One region of the Kitasatospora sp. NPDC058115 genome, then DNA from elsewhere that is predicted to be linked to it. Evidence: riboswitches for the same ligand, from Rfam matches in the RefSeq annotation. Region 1 holds a riboswitch; the other holds the start of a gene.
What was found. Region 1 has a riboswitch for cobalamin ahead of ACFVVL_RS30315 (ribonucleoside-diphosphate reductase subunit alpha). Riboswitches for the same ligand answer to the same signal wherever they lie in the genome.
Positions count from the first base shown of each region.

Region 2: it holds a riboswitch for cobalamin, as region 1 does, so the genes downstream of both, ACFVVL_RS30880 (HoxN/HupN/NixA family nickel/cobalt transporter) here and ACFVVL_RS30315 (ribonucleoside-diphosphate reductase subunit alpha) in region 1, are expected to answer to the same signal.

Region 1 covers NZ_JBHVTL010000034.1:36,220-47,628, reverse strand. The annotation lists gene ACFVVL_RS30325 (glycosyltransferase family 2 protein) at 1-54, opposite strand, end outside; gene ACFVVL_RS30320 (hypothetical protein) at 348-1,280, opposite strand; cobalamin riboswitch at 1,608-1,748, shown strand; gene ACFVVL_RS30315 (ribonucleoside-diphosphate reductase subunit alpha) at 1,929-4,334, shown strand; gene ACFVVL_RS30310 (ribonucleotide-diphosphate reductase subunit beta) at 4,334-5,350, shown strand; gene ACFVVL_RS30305 (protein-L-isoaspartate O-methyltransferase) at 5,401-6,477, opposite strand; gene ACFVVL_RS30300 (DUF397 domain-containing protein) at 6,747-6,950, opposite strand; gene ACFVVL_RS30295 (DUF397 domain-containing protein) at 6,947-7,165, opposite strand; gene ACFVVL_RS30290 (DUF397 domain-containing protein) at 7,333-7,527, opposite strand; gene ACFVVL_RS30285 (DUF5753 domain-containing protein) at 7,552-7,899, opposite strand; partial or broken gene ACFVVL_RS30280 (ATP-binding protein) at 7,803-8,087, shown strand; gene ACFVVL_RS30275 (ferritin-like protein) at 8,376-9,434, shown strand; gene ACFVVL_RS30270 (sugar ABC transporter permease) at 9,465-10,325, opposite strand; gene ACFVVL_RS30265 (ABC transporter permease subunit) at 10,322-11,409, opposite strand, start outside.
Region 2 covers NZ_JBHVTL010000035.1:59,998-71,406, reverse strand. The annotation lists gene ACFVVL_RS30900 (thioesterase family protein) at 105-950, opposite strand; gene nusB (transcription antitermination factor NusB) at 1,116-1,553, opposite strand; gene efp (elongation factor P) at 1,558-2,121, opposite strand; gene ACFVVL_RS30885 (M24 family metallopeptidase) at 2,187-3,293, opposite strand; gene ACFVVL_RS30880 (HoxN/HupN/NixA family nickel/cobalt transporter) at 3,374-4,486, opposite strand; cobalamin riboswitch at 4,518-4,711, opposite strand; gene ACFVVL_RS30875 (ArsR/SmtB family transcription factor) at 4,794-5,168, shown strand; gene ACFVVL_RS30870 (hypothetical protein) at 5,220-6,965, shown strand; gene ACFVVL_RS30865 (Fpg/Nei family DNA glycosylase) at 6,973-7,803, opposite strand; gene ACFVVL_RS30860 (AAA family ATPase) at 7,889-8,776, opposite strand; gene aroQ (type II 3-dehydroquinate dehydratase) at 8,893-9,321, opposite strand; gene aroB (3-dehydroquinate synthase) at 9,330-10,418, opposite strand; gene ACFVVL_RS30845 (shikimate kinase) at 10,411-10,932, opposite strand; gene aroC (chorismate synthase) at 10,929-11,409, opposite strand, start outside.

The sequences.
Region 1 (11,409 bases):
CCCGAGGGAGTACAGCTCGGCCTGACTGACCACCAGGCACCCGAAGCTCACCATCGAACAGAGGGTCAGCACCCACTGGTGGCGGATGGTGTAGCTGTACTTCTCCTGCGAAGTGGGCGGCGCCGGCAGCAGCATCGCGGGGACGGGCTCGCCCGTTCCGCGTCGGCGGCCCGCCGCCCTGCGCCGTCTGCTGGTCGCATTGACGGCAGCGCTCACCGCGCGGTACCTCCTGCTCGCTGATTCCCCGTCGGGGCGGCCACGGGGGGACGCATCCCTCCCCCGAGGGCGGTCATCCTATCCGACCGCCCCGGGCCGCCCTCCGCGGGCCGTCCCCTCCCCGCCGGGGGTCAGCCGGCGTGGGATCCCCGGGCCAGCAGGACGTCCTTCGTACGCTCCGCCAGCGCGCCGGCGGCGGCCGTCGCGAGCTGGTCGCTCTGGTCCGTCCCCTGCTTCAGCGAACCGGCCACCGTGAAGTAGCCGAAGCGCCCGATCGACGCGTGGGTCTCGGTGCAGCCGGACTTGTCGGTCACGCAGAACATCGGGACACCGGTGCCGGACAGACCCTGGATCAGGCCCGCGTGGCGGCCGATCGCCCGGTCCGCGCCCGCCTTGTTGTCGAAGACCGCCACCCCGACCGTGACGGCGCTCTCGCCGCTGACGTAGGTCGCGCGGACCAGCGAGCGGCAGGTGTCGTCGCCGAGCGCGAGGCCGAGTCCGCCGGTGGTGGCCTTGGAGCAGGGAGCGGTCGAACCGGTCACCTGACGGGTCCACACCTTGCCGTCGACGGTCCGGGTCTGATCGGGGAACAGCGTCGCCGCGTCGACCGGCAGCTTGTCGGTGGCGGCGTCGGAGATCACCGCCACCGCCTGCTCGGTGGGCGTGGCCGTGGCGGACGGGGTACCGGTGGTGGTCCCGCTCGCGGCCGGCTTCGGGTCGTCGCCCTTGTCACGGCCGTTGATCCACACCCCGGCCCCGACGATCCCGCCGACCAGCACGGCGGCGACGACCACCGCGCCGATCCACAGCCGCTTGCGGCGGCGCGACTCGTCGGCGTGCCGGTCCGCCATCGCGTTCCAGTCCGGCTCGTTCGGGGGCGACGGCTGCGGCGGCTGGGCACCCTGCTGCGGCCACCCGGCGAACGGGGGCGCGGGCTGCGGTCCCGGCTGCGGTCCGGCCGGCGGCTGCGGCGGCTGGGCACCCTGCGGGGGCCCCGGCTGCGGGTACGGCACCGCGCCGGACGGCACGTGCGGCGCCACCGGCGGCTGGGCCTGCGGCGGCACTCCCGCCCCCGGTTGCACGTACGGCGTCGCAGGCGGCCCGAACCCGCCGGGCGGCGGCACCGGCGGCTGCCCCGGCTGCGGCACCTGACCCGGCACACCAGGCTGCTGACCCTGCCCCGGCGGCACGGCCCTACCGGCCCAGTCCCCCGGAGCGCCCGTTCCCTCGCTCATGTGCCGAGATCGTAGGGCATGCACCGGACGAGGGACCGTCCCGGTGACCAATCCGTTTCGCAACGGACCCCGCGCGGGCGCCCCAAGGCCCCTCCCCGGTACCACCGGTCATCGGAGCAACACGCCACGCTGCACAACATGTGGTGTCGCATCCAGCGAGCACCACTAGATGTATGCTCGTCCCTGCTGTCGACGCAGGGGAACCCGGTGCGAGTCCGGGACTGCCCCGCAGCGGTGTGCGGCCGCCCCCGAGGGGCGCCGCGAGTCCGAGTACCTGCCGACGGCGTGCCGACGCCTCCCCGCAGGGGCCATGGCACCAGCACCACCTTCCGGGCCTCGCGGGCGGGCCGGGGACGACACGCGTGCGACGCCTCCGGGCCGCACGGCGATCTCCCCTGCCCCGAACGGCCCGGCCCGAGCCACCGCCGTCGACCGCCGCCAGGAGAGAGCGCCTTGACCACCGCTGCCTCAGCCACCCTGCCCGCCCAGGGTTCCAGCTCCGCCCCCGCCGACCCGACGGTCTCCGACCCCGGCGGTGCGCTCCTGCGCCTCCTGACCGACCGCAGCACCGACCTCCCCCAGGTCGACCCCGGCCATGTCGCCGCCGCCGCGCTCCGCGGCCGCCACGCCGGCTCGGACTTCGCCGAGCTGCGCGGGCTGGCCGTCGACGCCGCCGCGTCGATGATCGCCGAGGACCCGCAGTACTCCAAGCTCGCGGCCCGCCTGCTCGCGCTGGAGATCGTGGACGAGGCGGCGAGCCAGGGCGTGGTCTCGTTCTCCACCTCGATCGCGGTCGGCCACGCCGAGGGCCTGATCGGCGACACCACCGCCGACTTCGTCGCCAAGCACACCGCCGCCCTGGACGCCCTGGTCGACCCCCGGGGCGACGACCGCTTCGAGTACTTCGGCCTGCGCACCGTGCAGTCCCGCTACCTGCTGCGCCACCCGATCACCCGCAAGGTCGTCGAGACCCCGCAGCACTTCCTGCTCCGCGTCGCCTGTGGCCTGGCGGTCGGCGACACCGAGCAGTCGGTCGCCGAGGTCGCCGAGCTGTACCGCCTGATGAGCCGGCTGGAGTACCTGACCTCCTCGCCGACCCTCTTCAACTCCGGCACCCGCCACCCCCAGATGTCCAGCTGCTACCTGCTGGACTCCCCGCTGGACAACCTGGACTCGATCTACTCGCGCTACGCGCAGATCGCCCGGCTGTCCAAGCACGCCGGCGGCATCGGCCTGTCCTACTCCCGGATCCGCTCGCGCGGCTCGCTGATCCGCGGCACCAACGGCAAGTCCAACGGCATCGTGCCGTTCCTGCGCACCCTCGACTCCTCGGTCGCCGCCGTCAACCAGGGCGGCCGCCGCAAGGGCGCGGCCTGCGTCTACCTGGAGACCTGGCATGCCGACATCGAGGAGTTCCTGGAGCTCCGCGACAACACCGGTGAGGAGGCGCGCCGCACCCACAACCTGAACCTGGCGCACTGGATCCCGGACGAGTTCATGCGCCGGGTCAACGCCAACGCCGACTGGTCGCTGTTCTCCCCCGCCGACGTCCCCGAGCTGGTCGACCTGTGGGGCGAGGAGTTCGACGAGGCCTACCGCAAGGCCGAACTGGCCGGCAAGGCCGTGCGCACCATCCCCGCGCAGACCCTCTACGCCCGGATGATGCGCACCCTCGCGCAGACCGGCAACGGCTGGATGACCTTCAAGGACGCCTCCAACCGCGCCGCCAACCAGACCGCGCTGCCGGGCCGCACCGTCCACTCCTCCAACCTCTGCACGGAGATCCTGGAGGTCACCGACGACTCCGAGACCGCCGTCTGCAACCTCGGCTCGGTCAACCTCGGCGCCCACGTCGCCGCCGGCGCGTCGGCCGGCGACCTGCTGGGCGCGATGGACTGGGAGCGGCTGGACGCCACCGTGCGCACCGCCGTCACCTTCCTCGACCGCGTGGTGGACATCAACTTCTACCCGACCCCCGAGGCCGGCGCCTCCAACTCCCGCTGGCGGCCGGTGGGCCTCGGCGTGATGGGCCTCCAGGACGTCTTCTTCCAGCTGCGGATCGACTTCGACTCCGCCGAGGCCAGGACGCTCTCCACGCTCATCGCCGAGCGCATCATGCTCACCGCCTACGAGCGCTCCGCCGACCTGGCCGAGCAGCTGGGCCGCCACGAGGCGTACGGCGAGACCCGCGCCGCCCGCGGCGAGCTGCACATCGACCACTTCGGCTCGGCCACCCCCGAGTGGGCCGACCGCTGGACCGCGCTGCGCGAGCGGATCGCCGTCACCGGCCTGCGCAACTCGCTGCTGCTCGCGATCGCGCCGACCGCGACCATCGCGTCCATCGCCGGTGTGTACGAGTGCATCGAGCCGCAGGTGTCCAACCTGTTCAAGCGCGAGACGCTCTCCGGCGAGTTCCTCCAGGTCAACCCGTACCTGGTGCGCGACCTCAAGGAGCTCGGCGTCTGGGACCAGCAGACCCGCGACGCGCTGCGCGACGCCAACGGCTCGGTCCAGGAGCTCGGCTGGCTGCCCGCGGAGATCCGCTCGCTGTACCGCACCGCCTGGGAGCTGCCGCAGCGCGCGCTGATCGACCTGGCCGCGGCCCGCATGCCGTACATCGACCAGAGCCAGTCGCTGAACCTCTTCATGGCCGCGCCGACCATCGGCAAGCTCAGCTCGATGTACGCGTACGCCTGGAAGGTCGGTCTGAAGACCACCTACTACCTGCGCTCGCGCCCGGCCACCCGGATCGCCCAGGCCGCGTCCGGCACCGCCCGCGCCGCCGCCCCGGTGCCCGTGAACACCCCGACCCTCACCCCGGAGGAAGAGGCCGCGCTGGCCTGCTCCCTGGAGAACCCCGAGTCCTGCGAGGCCTGCCAGTAATGAGCTCCGAAGACCGCAAGATGCTGCTCGACCCCGGCTTCGAGCTGACGCTGCGCCCGATGCGTTACCCGTCGTTCTACGACCGGTACCGCGACGCCATCAAGAACACCTGGACGGTGGAGGAGGTGGACCTTCACTCGGACGTCGCCGACCTGGCGAAGCTGAGCGAGGGCGAGCGTCACATGATCGGCCGGCTGGTCGCGTTCTTCGCGACCGGTGACTCGATCGTCGCGAACAACGTGGTGCTGAGCCTCTACAAGCACATCAACTCCCCGGAGGCGCGGCTGTACCTGAGCCGTCAGCTGTTCGAGGAGGCCGTGCACGTCCAGTTCTATCTGACGCTGCTGGACACCTACCTTCCGGACCCGGAGGACCGCAACGCGGCCTTCGCCGCGGTGGAGAACATCCCCTCCATCCACCAGAAGGCCCAGTTCTGCTTCAAGTACATGAACGCGGTCGACCACATCGACTCGCTGCAGACCAAGGAGGACCGGCGGGCCTTCCTGCTGAACCTGATCTGCTTCGCGGCCTGCGTCGAGGGTCTCTTCTTCTACGGCGCGTTCGCGTACGTGTACTGGTTCCGCAGCCGGGGCCTGCTGCACGGCCTGGCGACCGGCACCAACTGGGTGTTCCGCGACGAGTCCATGCACATGGACTTCGCCATGTCGGTGGTCGACACCGTCCGCGAGGAGGAGCCCGACCTCTTCGACGACGAGATGGCCAAGCAGGTCACCGAGATGCTGGAGGAGGCCGTCGAGGCCGAGCTCCAGTTCGCCCGCGACCTCTGCGGTGACGGCCTGCCCGGCATGAACACCGAGTCGATGCGCGAGTACCTCCAGGCCGTGGCCGACCAGCGCCTGGCGCGTCTGGGCCTGCCGATCCGCTACGGCTCCACGAACCCGTTCGGCTTCATGGAGCTGCAGAACGTCCAGGAGCTGACCAACTTCTTCGAGCGCCGGGTCTCCGCGTACCAGGTCGCCGTCGAGGGCTCGGTCTCCTTCGACGACGACTTCTAAGCACCGAGGTTCGGAGGGGGGAGCGCCGCTCGGCGCTCCCCCTCTCTGCTTCATGAAGCGGGCCGCACCCACTGGCGTTCCGATGTGACGGTGACCCGGTAGTCGTACGGCGTCGGACGGCCGTGTTCCTCCCACTGCGACCAGGCGGTCAGCACCTCGTCACCGATCCGGCGCGGGCCGCCTTGGAACAGCAGGGCACCGCCCGCGGAGACTGCCGCCCACGACGCTCTGCCGTCGTGGATCCAGGCGTTGACGCCGTCCTCGTCCCGGCCGGTGACGATCACGGCGTCCGGGACGGCGACGCGCACGGCGAAGCGCAGGTCCCAGTCGTCGGCGAGCGGCCCGAGGTCGCGTCCGATGATCCGCTCTGCGGCAGGGGCGCCGGTGTCACGCACCTTCGCGTAGCCGGCCGTCGGCACCGGAGCCGACCGGTCCGCCATGAACTGCCCGAGGCCCTGCACCCAGCCGCTCGCACTACGGCCGTCGGCGGCCACCGTGAGCGCAACGTGCCCGAGTCGGCCCCATGGGTAGACGATCCGGCCGCCCGGTTTGGTGGCCTTGATCCAGGCGAAGGGGACGGTCTCGACGGCGTAGGTCGCGTGGATGCGGTCGAACGGGCCGCCGGGCGGGACGCGGCTGGTGCCGTTGCCGACGAACACCTCGACGGCGGTGAGACGTTTGCGGGCGAGCCGGGCGAGGCCTTCGTCCACCTCCGTGGAGACGACCCGGTTGGGCCCGGCCCGCCAGGCGGCGAGCGCGCAGCTCCAGCCCTGGCCGGTGCCGATGTCCCACACCGTATGGCCGGGCTCCAGCATCAGGCTGTCCAACATGTCCGCCACCACGGCGGGCGCGGAGAGGCTGGAGGAAGGGAGCCCGTCGGTGACCTGGGTGACCGCCGCCGCATCCGGCCCGGAGTACAGCTCGTCCGCCCACGCGGTGGGGGAGGTCGGACGGTCGAGCGGGATGTAGGCGTGGCCGTCCCAGCGCCACAGCCGATCCGGCGCGAAGGTGTCACGCGGCAGCGCGCGCATAGCCTCACGCACCCACGGCGAGCCGGCCGGCCAGGCCCCGCGCGCCTCCATCAGGGCATCCATCCGCGTGCGGCGGCCGGCCAGATCACCGGTCATCGCTTCTTGTGCTTCCCGTCGCCCGGCGGCGGAGGCGGTACCTGCCCGTCGGCGTTCCCCGGCGGCGGCTCTCCCTGCCCCGGGTCCGGCGGCGGCTTCTCGTGCTCACCCATGCTGCGCTCCCTTCGCTCGGGCCCCATCCTCTGGGAACGCCGATGCGCCACACCAGACGCGCAGAGGTGCACCCGCAGCGCGCACGTCCGAGGTACACGCCGACAGTGATGACGATGCCCCGCACGGCCACAGCCGTGCGGGGCATCCCTGTTGTGTCAGCCGACCGGAAACTCCCCACCCTTGACCCCGGCCACGAAGGACGCCCACGCATCCGCCGCGAACAGCAACACCGGCCCGCTCGGATCCTTCGAGTCACGCACCGGCACAACACCGGTCACGCCGCCAGCCACCTCAACACACTCGCTCTGCGCACCCGAGCAGGAAGACTTGCGCCACTCGTCGGACAAGAACTCGCTCACCCCGGGAACTCCCCACCCTTGATCCCGGTCACGAAGAACGCCCAAGCCTCAGTCTCGAACGGGAGGGACGGCCCACCTGGGTCCTTCGAGTCACGCACCGGCACGACACCGGTCACGCCGGAGGCCACCTCAACGCAGTTGCTCTGAGCCCCGGAGTATGAGGACTTTCGCCAGATCAGGCCAGCAGCGGCCGAGCCCTGGAGGATGCTAATCATCGCTGTGCGTTCCCTTCGCCATGTGCGTGATGAGCGTGGTTCCCTCGCCCAGCCTCAGCGTTCACGCTGAGGCTGGGCGATCCCGTCTTCGACAACAAACCTCTGCGGATAAGGCTAGAAGCAGCGGTGCCCCGCGCGGTATAGCCACGCGGGGCACCTCTCTCGTCTCAGCCGTCAGGAAACTCCCCACCCTTGACCCCGGCTACGAAGGACGCCCAAGCATCAGTCTGAAAGACCAGCGCAGGCCCGTCCGGTTCCTTGGAGTCGCGCACCGTCATTGCTGCCAGCCTGACCTGCGTCTCAACGCAGTTTCCGCCCTGGCCGCTGTATGAGCTCTTGCGCCACTCGACATTTCCAGTCACGACCCACCATCCCTTGCCCGGAGTTCAGAACTCCTGCCTTACCCGAGCGATCATGTCGAGACTGTCAGCCGGACTCAAGGCGATTGAGCGGAGAGAGTCGAAGATCAACGTGTACTCGTCGATCTCGGCCGACGTCTCCATGTAGAGCGTCCCCGTCCGGTGTTCCACGCAGACGACATCGGAATGCTCCTCCGATGGGAAGCTGAACATCACGAACGATCCCATCAGACCAGCATGTGCGCCCGCTCGATCGGGCAACACCTGCAACTCCACACATGGATGCTCGGCCATCTCAACCAGCTTGTCGAGTTGCCGAGTCATCACTGCCGCTCCACCGACCTCAACCCGCAGGGCCGCCTCGCCTTCGATCACACAGAGCCGCGGCGGATCCGTTCCTCCTGCCCAGCGGCGAGCTGCTGGTCAGTGAGCTCGTCACCAACGCCGTCCAGCACGCCCGCACCCCGCGCGACCGGCTGATCTTCATCCTCTTCCGCCTCGCCCCCGACCTCACCCTCCGGATCGAGGTCCACGACGCGGACAGCGAGAAGCCCGCCCTCCGCGCCGCCTCCGACTCGGACGAGGCCGGCCGAGGCCTGCTCCTCGTCCACGAGTTGGCCACCCAGTGGGGCTGCTGCCCGCGCATCGGCGGCGTCGGCAAGTTCGTCTGGTGCCACATCTCCCCCGACACCACCGCCGCCGCATGACCACCGCCCCGCCCGGCGGGCACGCCGGGCGGGGCGGGGCGGAGCCGTCCGGATGAAGTCGTGGGGGCGCACCGGAGGCATGTGGTCGCATGTGATCGGTTCCCGAATACGGTCCGGCCACGACTGGTCGAAAGGGGACGCAATATGGCCACCGGGGTTCTGGACTACGAGAGCGACGCGATCGTCCAGCTCATGAGCGTCGCGGAGGAGGACTGGACCGAGCAGGAGCTCATGGACGCGCTCCAACGGGCCGTCATGCTGGAGCTGTCGACCATCCCGCCGTACGCCACCGCGCTCTGGTCGATCACCGACCAGGACAACAGCAAGCCGGTCCGGCACACCATCCGCGAGATCCTCTTCGACGAGATGTCGCACTTCGGGCTGGTCTGCAACATGCTCACCAGCATCGGCGGCAAGGTCACCCTCACCGACCCGCTCACCGTGCCGAAGTACCCCGGCGAGCTGCCCGGGGGCGTCAACCCCGGGCTGGAGGTGTACCTCAGCGGGCTGAGCCGGGACTCCGCCGCGCTGTTCGCCGCCATCGAGAAGCCGGAGTTCCCGCTCGGCTTCGCGGCGGACGGCAACACCATCGGCGCCTTCTACCAGCGGATCGCCGACGTCTTCCCCAGGTTCGCGCACCTGCTCACCGGCCGGCAGCAGGTGAGCTTCCCGCTCGGGTCCGGCCACGGGGCCGGCAACGACATCGTCCCGATGAACGCCCTCGACGACGTCCTGAGCGCCATCCACGTCATCCAGGCCCAGGGCGAGGGCACCACCGCCTCCCCGGAGAACCCCTTCCCCGGCGCCCCGGGCGAACTCGCCCACTACTACGCGTTCAAGGAGATCGCCGTCGGCAGGAAGTTCGTCCGCGACGAGCAGACGGGGAAGTTCGACTTCGTCGGCCCCGACGTTCCGCTGCCGGCCACCTCCCCGGTCGGCCGCGTCCCGCAGGGCGGCTGGGCCAACTCCCCCGGCAACGAGCCGGACGCGACCACCGCCGGACACCTGCACACCTTCAACCAGCAGTACAGCGCCCTGCTGAAGGCCCTGGAGGACGCCTGGAGCCCCTCCGCGGCGGACCTCGGCCCGGCCATCCACCTCATGGGCGACCTGCGCCGCACCGCCCAGACGATCAACACCATCGAACTCCCCGCCAACCCCCACTTCACCTACGGCCCGGAGTGGCTGTTCGTCACCGGCTGACGCCGCCGGCGCGGCGGGCCCGCCGTCGGCTCAGCCCTTGACCGAGCCGGCGGTGAGCCCCTGGGCGAGGTAGCGCTGGAGGAACTGGTAGACCACGATCACCGGCAGCGAGGTGACCAGCGCCCCGGCCGCGAAGAGGCCGTAGTTCTGGTCCTGCTGGCCGGAGATGATCCCGTAGAGGCCGACCGCCACCGTCTTGGACTCGTTGGAGGTCAGGAAGATGCCGGCCAGGATGACGTCGTTGAGCGCGGTGGTCAGCGAGAGGATCGCGACCACCACCAGCATCGGCGCGGCCAGCGGGAGGATGATCCGGAAGAAGACCTGCGCGTGCCCGGCCCCGTCCACCTTGGCGGCCTCGTCGATCTCCTTCGGGATGGTGTCCAGGTACCCCTTCATCAGCCAGGTGTTCACCCCCATCGCCCCGCCGAGGTAGACCAGGAGCAGACCCCAGGGCGTGTCCAGGCCGATCGCCGGCAGCACGTCGCCGACCTCGGCGAACAGCAGGTAGAGCGAGACGACCGCGAGGAACTGCGGGAACATCTGCGCCAGCAGGACGGTGAGCAGCCCCACCCGCCGCCCCCGGAAGCGGAACCGGGAGAACGCGTACGCCGAGCAGACCCCGAGCAGCACGTTGAGCACGGCGAAACTGCCGCAGATCAGCGCCGTGTTGAGCAGCCAGCGCCCGAACGGGTACTGCTCGTCGGTGAACAGCGCGGTGAAGTTGGCGAACGAGGCGTGCTCGGGCAGCAGTGTGGAGGACTGCAGGGTGCCCAGCGGGTTGAGCGCGGCGGAGAACACGAACAGCAGCGGCAGGAGCGCGAAGCAGACGGCGAGGACGGCGACCAGGTGCCGCCAGCCGAAGCGGCGCAGCCATCGGACGGTGGCGGTCATGCGTTGAGCTCCTCAAGGGCCCGGGTGCGGTGGTAGCCGACCAGGGTGATCAGGCCGACCAGCAGGAAGATGAAGATCGACAGGGCGGCGGCGAAGCCGTACTGGGCGCCCTGTCCGCCGAAGGCCACCCGGTAGGTGTAGCTGATCAGGATGTCGGTGGCGCCGGCCGTCCCGCCCGCGCCGTCGAACGGGCCTCCCCCGGTGAGCAGTTGGACGGCGTTGAAGTTGTTGAAGTTGAAGGCGAAGGAGGAGATCAGCACCGGCGAGGCGGCCACCAGCAGCAGCGGGAAGGTGACCGCCCGGAAGGCCGTCCACGGCCCGGCGCCGTCGATCCGCGCCGACTCGTTCAGCTCGGCGGGCATGGACTGCAGCACCCCGGTGCAGATCAGCAGCATGTTGGGGAAGCCGAGCCACAGGCTGGTCAGGACGACCGCGAGGCGCGCGCTCCAGGTGTCGCCGAGCCAGTCGATCCGGGTATGCAGGAGCTGGTTGAGCAGCCCGAAGTCCCGGTTGTACATGCTCTGCCAGATCAGGATGCCGATGAACGCGGGCATCGCGTACGGCAGCAGGAGCAGTGAGCGGTAGAGCCGCTGTCCGCGCAGCCGCGGGTGGTGCAGGGTGAAGGCGAGCCCGAGGCCGAGTGCGAAGGAGGCGCCGGTGGAGAGCGCCGCGAAGCCGAACGTCCAGGCGAGCACGCCGAGGAAGGGGCCGCGGACGGCCGGGCTGGTGAGCACGGCGGTGAAGTTGGCGAAGCCGACGGTGCGGTGCCAGCCGGTCGGCAGGGTCCGTCCGGAGCCGTCGGTGGCGGTGAACCGGCCGTCCTCCGCGCGGTAGACGGTGCCGGTGCGGGTGTCGGTGAGGGTGTCGGCCCGGCCGTCGTGCACCAGCGTGGGCCGGGCGGTGGTGGCCGAGGAGAGTCCCTGGCCGACCACGAAGCCGCCGTCCACCGGGACCCGCAGCTCCTTCAGCTCCTGGGCGCGGCCGTTGACCTGGCCCGGGGTGAGGATCCGCAGGCCGGGTGCGGCGGTCACCCGGCCGTCGGGCGCGGTCACCGTGCCGGCCGGGGCGGGAGCCAGGCCGCGCG
Region 2 (11,409 bases), on a different contig from region 1:
GTGAATCGGATGTTTGGAGTCACGCACGGTTGTGCGGGCCGCCGCTCACGCCCCGCGCGCCCGCCCCGCGCGCGGCGCACCCGTCACTCGCCGTGCACGCCCGCTCACGCCGGACGCGGGGCCTTCGCCAGCTGGCGGGACTGGGCGACCAGCCGGCCGGACTCGTCCCACACCTCGGCGTCCTCCTCGAAGTACCCGCCGGCCAGGTTCCGGGTGGCGTGGACCAGGCGCAGCCAGCCGGCCGCGGGCCTGGCCCGCAGGTGCACGGTCAGCTCGACGGTCGGCGCCCAGCCGGGCATCCCCAGGTCGAAGGTGACCGGCGGCAGCGCGTCGGCGGCCAGCAGGAGCAGCAGCGGGTCGGGGGCGCGGCCGTCGGCGAGCCGGAACCAGCCCTGGATCCGTCCGGCACCCGAGGGCTGCCCGAGCGCCCAGCCGACGGTGGCCGGGTCGAGCCGCAGGTCGAAGCGCTCCAGCAGGGCGGCCTGGGTGAGGAGTTCCTTGGGCGCGTGCTCGACGCCGATGCACCGGTCCGGCGGCGGCAGCTGCGGCGGCACGGCGGTGGTGCGCACCTCGCCGTCCTGGGCGGCGAGGTCGCCGTGGGTGGCGACCACCCGCAGCCGCTCCACGCCGTCCTGGCTGAGCGCGGCGGTGCCGGTGGACAGCGAGCGGCCGGTGCGGATCACCTCCGTGCGCACGGTGGCCGGGCCGGGGGTGGCGGCGGAGAGGTAGTAGCCGCTGATCGAGACCGGGTCGGCGTGGCCGGCGCTCTCCGGGCGGGCGGTGTGCGCGAGCGTGAGGGCGTGGCCGGCCACGGCCAGCAGCAGTCCGCCGTTGACGCCGCCGCCGATCTGCCAGCCGGCGCCGAGTTCACCGTCGTAGCGGCCGGGCTCGTCCGGGTGCGGGGAGAGCGCGATGCCCTGGTCGAACTCGCTGCGGATCGCCGTGGTCATGGAGGTGGCCTGCCCTTCGCTGCGGGGGTCGCCGGCGGGCACGGGGCCGCCGGCACGCCGGGTTACTGGCGAGTAGAGGCCACCATACGCCGACCGGGTGAACACGCACGACGGCCGCCGGACCGTTTCCGGTCCGGCGGCCGTGGTGCACGCCGTGCGCAGGGGTCAGCGGCGGATGCCGGGCTTCAGCTCCAGGAAGCGGGCCAGCAGGCCGTTGACGAACGCCGGGGAGTCGTCGGTGGAGTACTCCTTGGCGATCTCCACGGCCTCGTCCAGGACGACCGCGTCGGGGACGCGGTCCTCCCAGATCAGCTCGTACGCGCCGAGCCGCAGGACGTTGCGGTCCGCGATCGGCATCCGGTCGAGCGTCCAGCCGACCGCGTACTGCGAGATCAGCTCGTCGATCCGGCGGGCGTGCTGGACGTACCCCTCGACCAGCTCCATGGTGTACTCGCCGACCTGCGGGGTGCCCTCGTCAGGCTTGGGCTCCCGGGCCCGGGCCACCCAGTCGGCGAGGACCGTCAGCGGGTCGACCCCGCGGTGGTCGGCCTCGAACAGGATCTGGAAGGCTCGCGTGCGGGCCTTGGTGCGTGCGGACGACACGGACTTACTTCACCCGGCCGAGGTAGCTGCCGTCGCGGGTGTCGACCTTGACCTTCTCGCCGGTGGTGATGAACAGCGGCACCTGGATCTCGGCGCCGGTCTCCAGCGTCGCCGGCTTGGTGCCACCGGTGGAGCGGTCGCCCTGGACGCCCGGCTCGGTCTCGGCGATGACCAGCTCGACGGCGGCCGGGAGCTCGATGTAGAGCACCGAACCCTCGTTGACGGCGACGAGCGCGTCGAAGCCCTCCAGCAGGTACTTGGCGGCGTCGCCGACGACGACCGGCTCGATGGCCAGCTGGTCGTAGGTGTCCATGTCCATGAACACGAAGTTCTCGCCGTCCTTGTACGAGAACTGCATGGTGCGCTTGTCGACGTTGGCGGTCTCGACCTTGGTGCCCGCGTTGAAGGTCTTGTCGACGACCTTGCCCGTCAGGACCTCCTTGAGCTTGGTACGCACGAAGGCCGGGCCCTTGCCGGGCTTGACGTGCTGGAACTCGACGACGGACCAGAGCTTGCCGCCCTCCAGCTTGAGGACCATGCCGTTCTTGAGATCGTTCGTGGAAGCCACGGGCGCACTTACTCCTGGATATAGCTGTCAAGGAACCAAGGGACGCGTCCTGTGGCACACCTGCGTCACAGGGCGAGGAGCTCCTTGGTGGTGATGGTGAGCAGCTCGGGCCCGCCCTCATCCAGGGGGCGCACCACGAGCGTGTCCTCGATCCGGACCCCGCCCCGCCCCGGGAGGTGGACCCCCGGGCCGACGGTGACCGGTACGCGGCTGTCCAGTTTACCCATGTCCGTGGGGCCGAGGCGCGGGGCCTCCCGGATCTCCAGGCCGATGCCGTGGCCGATCGGGTGCACGGAGCCCTCGGTGTGCCCGGCCGCCCCCAGGATCTCCCGCGCAGCCCGGTCGGGTACGCACAGCTCGACCCCCGGCCCGAGCGCCTCCCGCCCGGCCCGCTGGGCGCGGAACACCAGCCGGTGCAGCTCGACCTGCCAGGGCGCGGGGGCCGCTCCGATCACGAAGGTGCGGGCGGTGGACACCCCGTAGCCGCGGTACTGCGCGCCGAGCACCACGGTCAGGAAGTCGCCCTCCTCCACCCGCCGGTCGGTGGGCTGGTGCGCCGGCTGGCCGGAGTGGCTGCCGGTGCCGACCGAGACCGGGAAGGCCGCCCGGTCGGCGCCGTGGTCGATCATCCGGCGCTCCAGCTCCATCGCCAGGTGCCGTTCGGTGCGCCCGACCAGGATCGACTCCAGCAGCTCGCCGAGCGCCTGGTCGGCGATCTCGGCGGCGATCCGCAGGTCGGCGATCTCGTGCTCGTCCTTGACCACCCGCAGCCGCTCGACCGCCTGGCCGACGTCCGCCAGCCGCACCCCCTCGGCCAGCCCGGCCACCGCCCGGTGCCGGGCGACCGTCAGGTCGTGCTCCTCCACCGCCAGCCCGGCCGCCCCCAGCCGCGCGGCGGCGGCGGCCGCGGCCAGCGCGGTGTCGGAACCGGTGGCCACCGGCAGCCGGGTGACGTCGGGGGCGATCAGGTGCTCGCCGGTGTCGTCCGGCGGCAGGTCGTCCGGCAGCGCGAGCAGCACCCGGTCCCGGGTCAGCAGCAGGCTCGCCCCGCACGGCGGGCAGCCGGTCAGGTACCGCACGTTCGCCGCCCGGGTGATCAGCGCCGCGTCGGCCCCGGAGGCACCGCAGTGCTCCCGCAACCGCTCCCGGCGGCCCGCGTACGCATCAGCCATGCGTCGAGCCTACGAACCCGGCCCCCGATCCGCCCGCCGAACGCCCCCACCCGGGCAGCCCCGGCCTCCCGCCCGGGCCGCTACTCCGCGGCCTTCGGGCTCCACTTCCGCTCCACCCCGGCCAGCCGCCAGTAGGCGATGGCGGCGGCCCAGACCACCACGAACAGGGCGACGATCGCGTAGCCGACGTTGTCCAGCGAGATGTCCGCGATCCAGCCGCTCACCGGGTCGGTGAGGTCCAGCTTCTCGTGCAGCACGCCGACCAGCTCGATGGTGCCGATGACGAAGGCCACCGCGATGGAGAGCCCGGTGATCGTCAGGTTGTAGTACACCTTCCGCACCGGGTTGGAGAACGCCCACTGGTAGGCGAAGTTCATGAAAGTGCCGTCCAGCGTGTCGAACAGGCTCATCCCGGCCGCGAACAGCAGCGGCAGGCAGACGATCGCGTACCACGGCAGGCCGGAGGCCGCGCCCGAGCCGGCCATCACCATCAGGGTGACCTCGGTCGCGGTGTCGAAGCCCAGGCCCAGCACCATGCCGACCGGGAACATCTGCCCGGGCCGGGTGATCGAGCGGGTCGCCCGGTTCAGCACCCGGGCCATCAGGCCGCGCGCGTTCAGGTGCGCCTCCAGCTCGGCCTCGTCGAACCGGCCGGCGCGCATCGAGCGGAACACCCTGAGGATGCCGAACAGCGCCGCCAGGTTCAGCGCGCCGATCAGGTAGAGGAAGACGCCGGAGGCCGAGGTGCCGACCATCCCCAGCCACTGGTGGGTGGACGACTCGTCGTCCATCAGCGTGTTGGCCAGCTGCGCGCCGCCCGCCACCAGGGCGGCCATCAGCACCACCATCGAGGAGTGCCCGAGCGCGAACCAGAAGCCCACCGAGACCGGGCGCTTGCCGTCCGCCATCAGCTTGCGGGTGGTGTTGTCGATCACCGCGATGTGGTCGGCGTCGAAGGCGTGGCGCATGCCGAGGGTGTAGGCGGTGATGCCCAGGCCCACCCCGAAGACCTGGGTGCCCACCTCGTACTTCTCCGGCGCCACCAGGAAGATCAACGTGCCGAACGCCACCACGTGCATGGCGAGGATCACGCCCAGCAGCCCGGCGGTGCGAAGGGTGTCCTCCCGGCGCCAGCGGAAGGCGGGCAGGGCGGCGGGCGACGCCGCGGCGGCGGCGGTTTCGGGCAGGGTCATCTGCGGATCACGCTCCAGCACCTCGTGGAATGACTTCGTGAGATGCCGCGGCCGGTCTCCTGGCTTACGGGGCTCCCGTACCCGCCTTCCCAGGCGCGCGAGGCGCCCAGTGGCGTCGTGGGTACGGACACTCTCCCCCGATCACAGTGGCGAGGGCCGCTCCGGACTGGGACCCCTGAGGGTCCGTCACCGGTCTTCCCGAGCACCACGGCGGGGAACACCGTAGGGGCCCGGGGCGACCCATGCAAGGCTGCGCACCTACGCAGGTGTTCAGGATCACAACCTCCCGCCTGCCAGAATGGGCCGCATGCATCTCGTACCGGCCGACCGCGCGGGCCACCGCACCATCGACGGCCACCGGGTCTGCGAGGCCATCGCCGCGATCGGCGACACCGCCCACGTCCGCTCCTGGGCCGACCGCTTCGCCCTGCTCGCCGACCCCGGCAGGCTCGCCCTCCTGCTCGCCCTGCACCGCACCGGCCCCCTCGCCGTCACCGACCTCGCCGTCGCCACCGGCATGCGCGACCCCGCCGTCTCCCAGGCCCTGCGCCTCCTGCGCACCGCCGGCGTGGTGGCCGGCGAGAAGGAGGGCCGCGTCGTGCGCTACCGGCTCGTGGACGCCACCCTGCGCCCCCTCCTCGACCAATGCGCCGGCGACACCCCCGCCATAGCAGCCGGCTGACCGCCGGGCGGCCACCCCGCCCGGCCGGAGCCCGCTGAGTACGATCATGGCGTGTCGAACCCCCGCCGGCTCCGGGCCCGGCCCGACGACGACCGCTGGAACACCCGGCCGGTCCGGGCACGCGTCCTCGCGGTGGTCCGCACCCTCACCTCCGCCACCAGGGTCCTGGAGGTCCTCGCACCACTGCGCGAGCTGGACGGCATCGGCTTCGCCGTCACCGTCAACCCCGGCTCCGCGTTCACCGCCGGACTCGACGACCACCTCCGCGCCCAGCCCGGCCTCACCGTCCTGCCCTGGCGGGAGGCCGTCCGGCAGCGCTTCGACCTCGCCGTCGCCTGCGCCGTCCACGCCTCGATGCACCGGCTGCGCGCACCCCTCGTCGTCCTCCCGCACGGCGCCGGCTACAACCGTCTGGTCCCCGAGTCCACCGGCGACACGGTGACCGCCGCCGGGCTCTCCCGACACGAACTCACCCATCGCGGACGGGTCTTCCCCGCCGTCATCGGCCTCTCCCACCGCGAGCAGTTCGACCGCCTGCGGGCTGCCTGCCCCGAGGCGCTGCCCCGCGCCCGCGAGGTCGGCGACCCCTGCTTCGACCGGATGCTCGGCGGCCTCGGCGCACGCGACGGCCACCGGACCGCCCTCGGCGCGGTCGACGGCCGTCGCCTCGTCGTGGTCACCTCCACCTGGAGCGGGCACTCGCTGCTCGGCCGTCACCCCGGCCTGCCGCTGCGGCTGGTCGAACAGCTGCCCGCCGACGAGTACACCGTCGCCGCCGTCCTGCACCCCAACGTCTGGGCCCGGCACGACCTGCGCGCCCTGCTCGCCCCGGCCGAACGCCGCGGCCTGCGGCTCGTCCCGCCGGACCGGGGCTGGCAGGCCGCGCTGATCGCCGCCGACTGCGTGATCGGCGACCACGGCTCGGTCTCCTTCTACGCCGCCGCCCTCGAACGCCGCACCCTGCTGGTCGCCACCGGCGCCGCCGAACTCGACCCCCGCTCCCCCACCTACGCCTTCGGCCGGGCCGCTCCGGCCCTCGACCCCGACGGCGACCTGCTCACCCAGCTCGAACGGGCGGCGGCCGAGCAGGACCCGGCCGCCCTGCGCCCCGTCACCGACCGCTCACTCGGCCGCCGCGGGGAGTCCGCCCGGATACTGCGCGAAATCTTCCTCTCCTACCTGCCCGGCATCGAGGCACCGCCCGGCGACCCCCTGCCGCTGCCCCACCCGCGGCCGGTCCCGCTCGCCGCCGAACGGCCCACCGCCTACGACGTCGTGGCCACCGGCGAGGGCACCGCGATCCACCTGCGCCGCTACCCCGTCGGCCCCGGCCGGCCCACCGCGCGCGGCTTCCTCGCCGTCGCCGACGACGAACCCAGCCCCGTGCTGCGGCGCACCGCCGACGTCCTGGCCCGCACCGGGAGCGACACCGAACAGCCCGCCGAGGCGTGGCTCGCCGCCACCGCCGGCGCGGCCGAGCTCCCGCGCCTCACCGTCGCCGTCGCCGCCCTCGGCCCGGACCACCACCTGCTGCGGCTGCCCGGCGGCCTCCTCCTGGAAGCCCGCGCCGACCGCCCCTGGGGCACCCCCGTTCCCCGGCTCGACCCGCTCCTCCTCGGCTCCGCCGTCGCCCACTGGCTCACCACCCCGGCCGCGACCCCGACGGCGCTCCCCCACCGCACCCTCACCCTCCACACCGGCCCCCGCCGCACCAGCATCAGCTTCACCACCCGACCCGGACACCCCGACGGACCCGCCATCCACAGGCCGACGGGCCCTTCCTACGGTCAGAGTTGAGGGCGGGTCAGGTGGTCGGGCGGGGTGGTTGGCAGGTGGGGCACCAGAAGAGGTTGCGGGAGGCGTGTTCCTCGGTGCGGATGTCGGTGGCGCAGATCAGGCAGGGCTGGCCGGCGCGGCGGTAGACGTAGACCTCGCCGCCGTGGTCGTCGACGCGCGGGGGGCGGTTCATCGCCTCGGGCGTGTGCTCGGGGCGGACGGTGTCGATGCGGCCGGCGGCGGTGCCCTCGCGCATCAGGGCGACCAGGTCGGCCCAGATGGCGTCCCACTCGGCGCGGCGCAGGGAGCGGCCGGGCAGCTGGGGGTCGATGCCGTGCCGGAACAGCACCTCGGCGCGGTAGACGTTGCCGACGCCGGCCAGCACCTTCTGGTCCATCAGCAGGGCGGCGACGGTCGTGCGGCTGCCGGTCATCCGCCGCCAGGCGGCGTCCGGGTCGGCGTCGGCGCGCAGCGGGTCCGGGCCGAGGCGGGCGGCGACGGCGGCCTTCTCGGCGTCGGTGATCAGGGCGCAGGTGTTGGGGCCGCGCAGGTCGGCGTAGTGCTCGTCGTTCTCCAGGCGCAGCCGGACCAGGCCGACCGGCTCCGGCACCTGGCCGTCGACGGTGTCGCCGAAGGTGAAGCCGCCGTACAGGCCGAGGTGGACGTGCACCCAGGCGTCCTCGCCGAAGCCGAGGAAGAGGTGCTTGCCGGTGGCCTCGGCCGCGACCAGCTCCCGTCCGTCGATCAGCTTGGCGCCGTCCGCGAAGCGGCCCTGCGGGCTGCTGGCGCGGACCGGCCGGCCGCCGAAGGCGCGGTGGTTCTCGGCGGCGAGGCGGTGGATGATGTGGCCTTCCGGCACGGGCGCGGCTCCCCCCGGTGGTTCGTTCAGGACCCGTCCATCATCGCAGCCGGCACCGACAGCGCGGGCGGGCCGGCGGCGGCGCTCAGCGCACCGGCATGCCCATCAGCCGGGCCAGGATCACCCGGTCGAGTTCGGCGGCCGTGGCGGCCACGTCGAGGTGGGAGTTGTCGATGATCGGCAGCCCGGAGTTGTACCAGCCGGCCATCCGGCCGTGGATCCGGGCCACCTCCTCGTCGTCCAGCCGGCGGTTGCCGCCGCGCCTGGCGTTGCGGCTGAGCACCGAGTCCAGGCTGGGCAGCAGCACCACGGGGATCATGCCGGGGCCGATGTGCCGCTTCCAGCCGCCGAGGCCGATGGCGGGGCGGTCGGGGAAGACGGCGTCGTCGATGATGCAGGAGATGCCGTTGGCGAGGTAGTTGCGGCAGGCGAAGCCGCAGGTCCGGCGGGCCAGCCGGTACTGCGCCTCGGAGGCGTTGTTCCAGCCGGACTGCGGGTTGGCGAAGCCGGACTGCACCCACTCGCGGACGTCGTCGAGGCTGATGTGCGCGGTCGGGGTGGGGCGCCGCTCGGCCCAGTGGCGGGCGACGGTGGTCTTGCCGGCGCCGGCCGGACCGATCAGCAGCACCGCGATCGGGCCGGTGGCCGCGTGCTGCCGCTGCGGCGGGCGGGCGGGCAGCTGGACGGGCGCGCCGGACGGCAGCACGAAGTGGCCGGTGGATCCGGCGGGCACCGGCGCCACCGGAACGGGCGCAGGCGCGGGAGCAGGCGCCGGAGCGGGCGCGGGAACGGTGGCCGGGGCGGGCGCGGGCGCGGGCGGGCCCGGCGGGACGACCGGCACCGGCACCGTCGGCGGGCCGCCCGGCGGCCCGCCCGGAAGCCCGGCGGACGCCGCGGCCGGGTACCCGGGCACCGGCGGAGCGACGGGACGCGGGGGAACCGGCCCGCCCCCGGGGTACTGCGTCACGGTCACCTCCCGACTTCCTTCAGCGGGACACTACACGGCGGCGCGGCGGTGGACACAGTCCGCCGCCGCGCCGCCGCTGGTCACCGGCCCGGCGCCGCCCGGGGGCGGCCCCTGCCGGGCCGTCAGCCCGTGGTGAGCCGCTCGGCCAGCGCGCGCAGCGCCAGCTCGTACGAGCCGATCCCGAACCCGGCGATGGTGCCGGAGGCCACCGCGGAGATCACCGAGGTGTGCCGGAAGGTCTCGCGGGCGTACGGGTTGGAGATGTGCACCTCGATCAGCGGCGCGGTGCGCTGCGAGGCGGCGTCGCGCATCGCGTACGAGTAGTGCGTGAACGCCCCCGGGTTGATCACCACCGGGACCCGGCCGTCGGCGGCCTCGTGCAGCCACTCGACCATGGTCTGCTCGGAGTTGGTCTCGTGCACCTCGACCTCGAAGCCCAGCTCCTTGCCGAGCGCGGTGCAGCGCTCGACCAGCCCGGCGTACGAGGTGGAGCCGTAGACGTCGGGCTCGCGGCTGCCGAGGCGCCCGAGGTTGGGGCCGTTGAGCACCATCACCCGGGTCACGAGGAGACCTCCGCGTAGGCGGCCACCAGCAGGGACGGGTCGGGGCCCTCCAGCACGGAGGTCCTGCCGAGGCCGTCCAGGACGATGAAGCGGATCAGGTCGCCGCGCGACTTCTTGTCGATCTTCATGGCGTCCAGCAGCTTGGGCCAGGCGTCCGCCCGGTAGCTGAGCGGCAGGCCGACCGAGGCCAGCACGGTGCGGTGCCGGTCGGCGGTCTCGTCGTCCAGCCGGCCGGCGAGGCGGCCGAGTTCGGCGGCGAACACCATGCCGATCGAGATCGCCGCGCCGTGCCGCCACTTGTAGCGCTCGTTGCGCTCGATGGCGTGGCCGAGGGTGTGGCCGTAGTTGAGGATCTCGCGCCGGCCGGACTCCTTGAGGTCGCCGGAGACCACGTCGGCCTTGACCTGGATGGCCCGCCGGATCAGCTCGACGGTGTGCGGCCCGGCCGGGGTCTTGGCGCCCTCCGGGTCGGCCTCGACGAGGTCGAGGATCGCCGGGTCGGCGATGAACCCGCACTTGATGACCTCGGCGAGGCCGGAGACGTAGTCGTGCCGGGGCACCGTCTCCAGGGTCGCGAGGTCGGCCAGCACGCCCACCGGGGGGTGGAAGGCGCCGACCATGTTCTTGCCCTCGGCGATGTTGATGCCGGTCTTGCCGCCGACCGCCGCGTCGACCATGCCGAGCAGCGTGGTGGGCACGGAGATCCAGCGGACCCCGCGCAGCCAGGTGGCGGCGACGAAGCCGGCCAGGTCGGTGGTGGCGCCGCCGCCGAGGCCGACGACCACGTCGGTGCGGGTGAACCCGGTCTGCCCGAGCACCGACCAGCAGTACGCGGCCACCTCGGCGCTCTTCGCCTCCTCGGCGTTGGGCACCTGGAGGGCGATCGCCTCGTAGCCCTCGCCGGACAGGTCCTCGCGGATCGCGTCCGCGGTGGCGGACAGCGCCTCCGGGTGGATGATCGCCACCCGCCGGGCCCGGCTCCCGATCAGCGGCGCCAGCTCACCGAGCAGCTGGTGCCCGATCAGCACGTCGTACGGGTCGTGGCCGGCGCTGCCGCCGACGTGAATCCTGACGTTGTCACTCATGGGGGGTCTTCAGCTCCAGTGCTTCCAGTACGGCGTCCGCGACCTGCTCGGGGGTGCGGCCGGCGGTGTCGACGACGGCGGTGGCCACCTCCAGGTAGAGGGGGCGGCGGGCCTCCATCAGCTCGCGCCAGCGGGCCCGCGGGTTGACCGCCAGCAGCGGGCGGGGGGCGTCCAGGCCGACCCGCTTGACCGCGTCGGCGAGCGGCACCTCCAGGAACACCACCGGCAGGTCGCGCAGCAGCTCACGGGTGGGCCCGGCCATCACCGCGCCGCCGCCGAGCGCCAGCACGCCGCCGTGGGTGCCGGCGGCGGCGCGCACGGCGGCCGCCTCCAGGGCCCGGAAGTGCGGCTCGCCCTCGTCGACGAAGATGTCCGGGATCGGCTTGCCGGCCTGCTCCTCGATGTCCGCGTCGGTGTCGCGGAAGCCGAGGCCGAGGCGCTCGGCGAGGACCCGCCCGACGGTGGACTTGCCACTGCCGGGCGGGCCGACCAGCACGACGACCGGCGTGGTCATCGGACGATCAGGTGGTCGAGGTAGTTCTGCACGTTGCGCCGGGTCTCCGACACGTGGTCGCCGCCGAACTTCTCGTCGACCGCGTCGGCCAGCACCAGGGCGACCATCGCCTCGGCGACGATGCCGGCCGCCGGCACCGCGCAGACGTCCGAGCGCTGGTGGTGCGCCTTGGCCGGCTCACCGGTGCGCACGTCCACGGTGCGCAGCGCGCGCGGCACGGTCGCGATCGGCTTCATCGCGGCGCGCACCCGCAGCAGCTCGCCGGTGGACAGGCCGCCCTCGGTGCCGCCGGAGCGGCCGGAGACGCGCTTGGCGCCCTCGGGGGTCGGCACGATCTCGTCGTGGGCCTGCGAGCCGGGGACGCGGGCCAGCTCGAAGCCGTCGCCGACCTCGACGCCCTTGATCGCCTGGATGCCCATCAGCGCGGCGGCGAGGCGGGCGTCCAGCCGGCGGTCCCAGTGGACGTGCGAGCCGAGG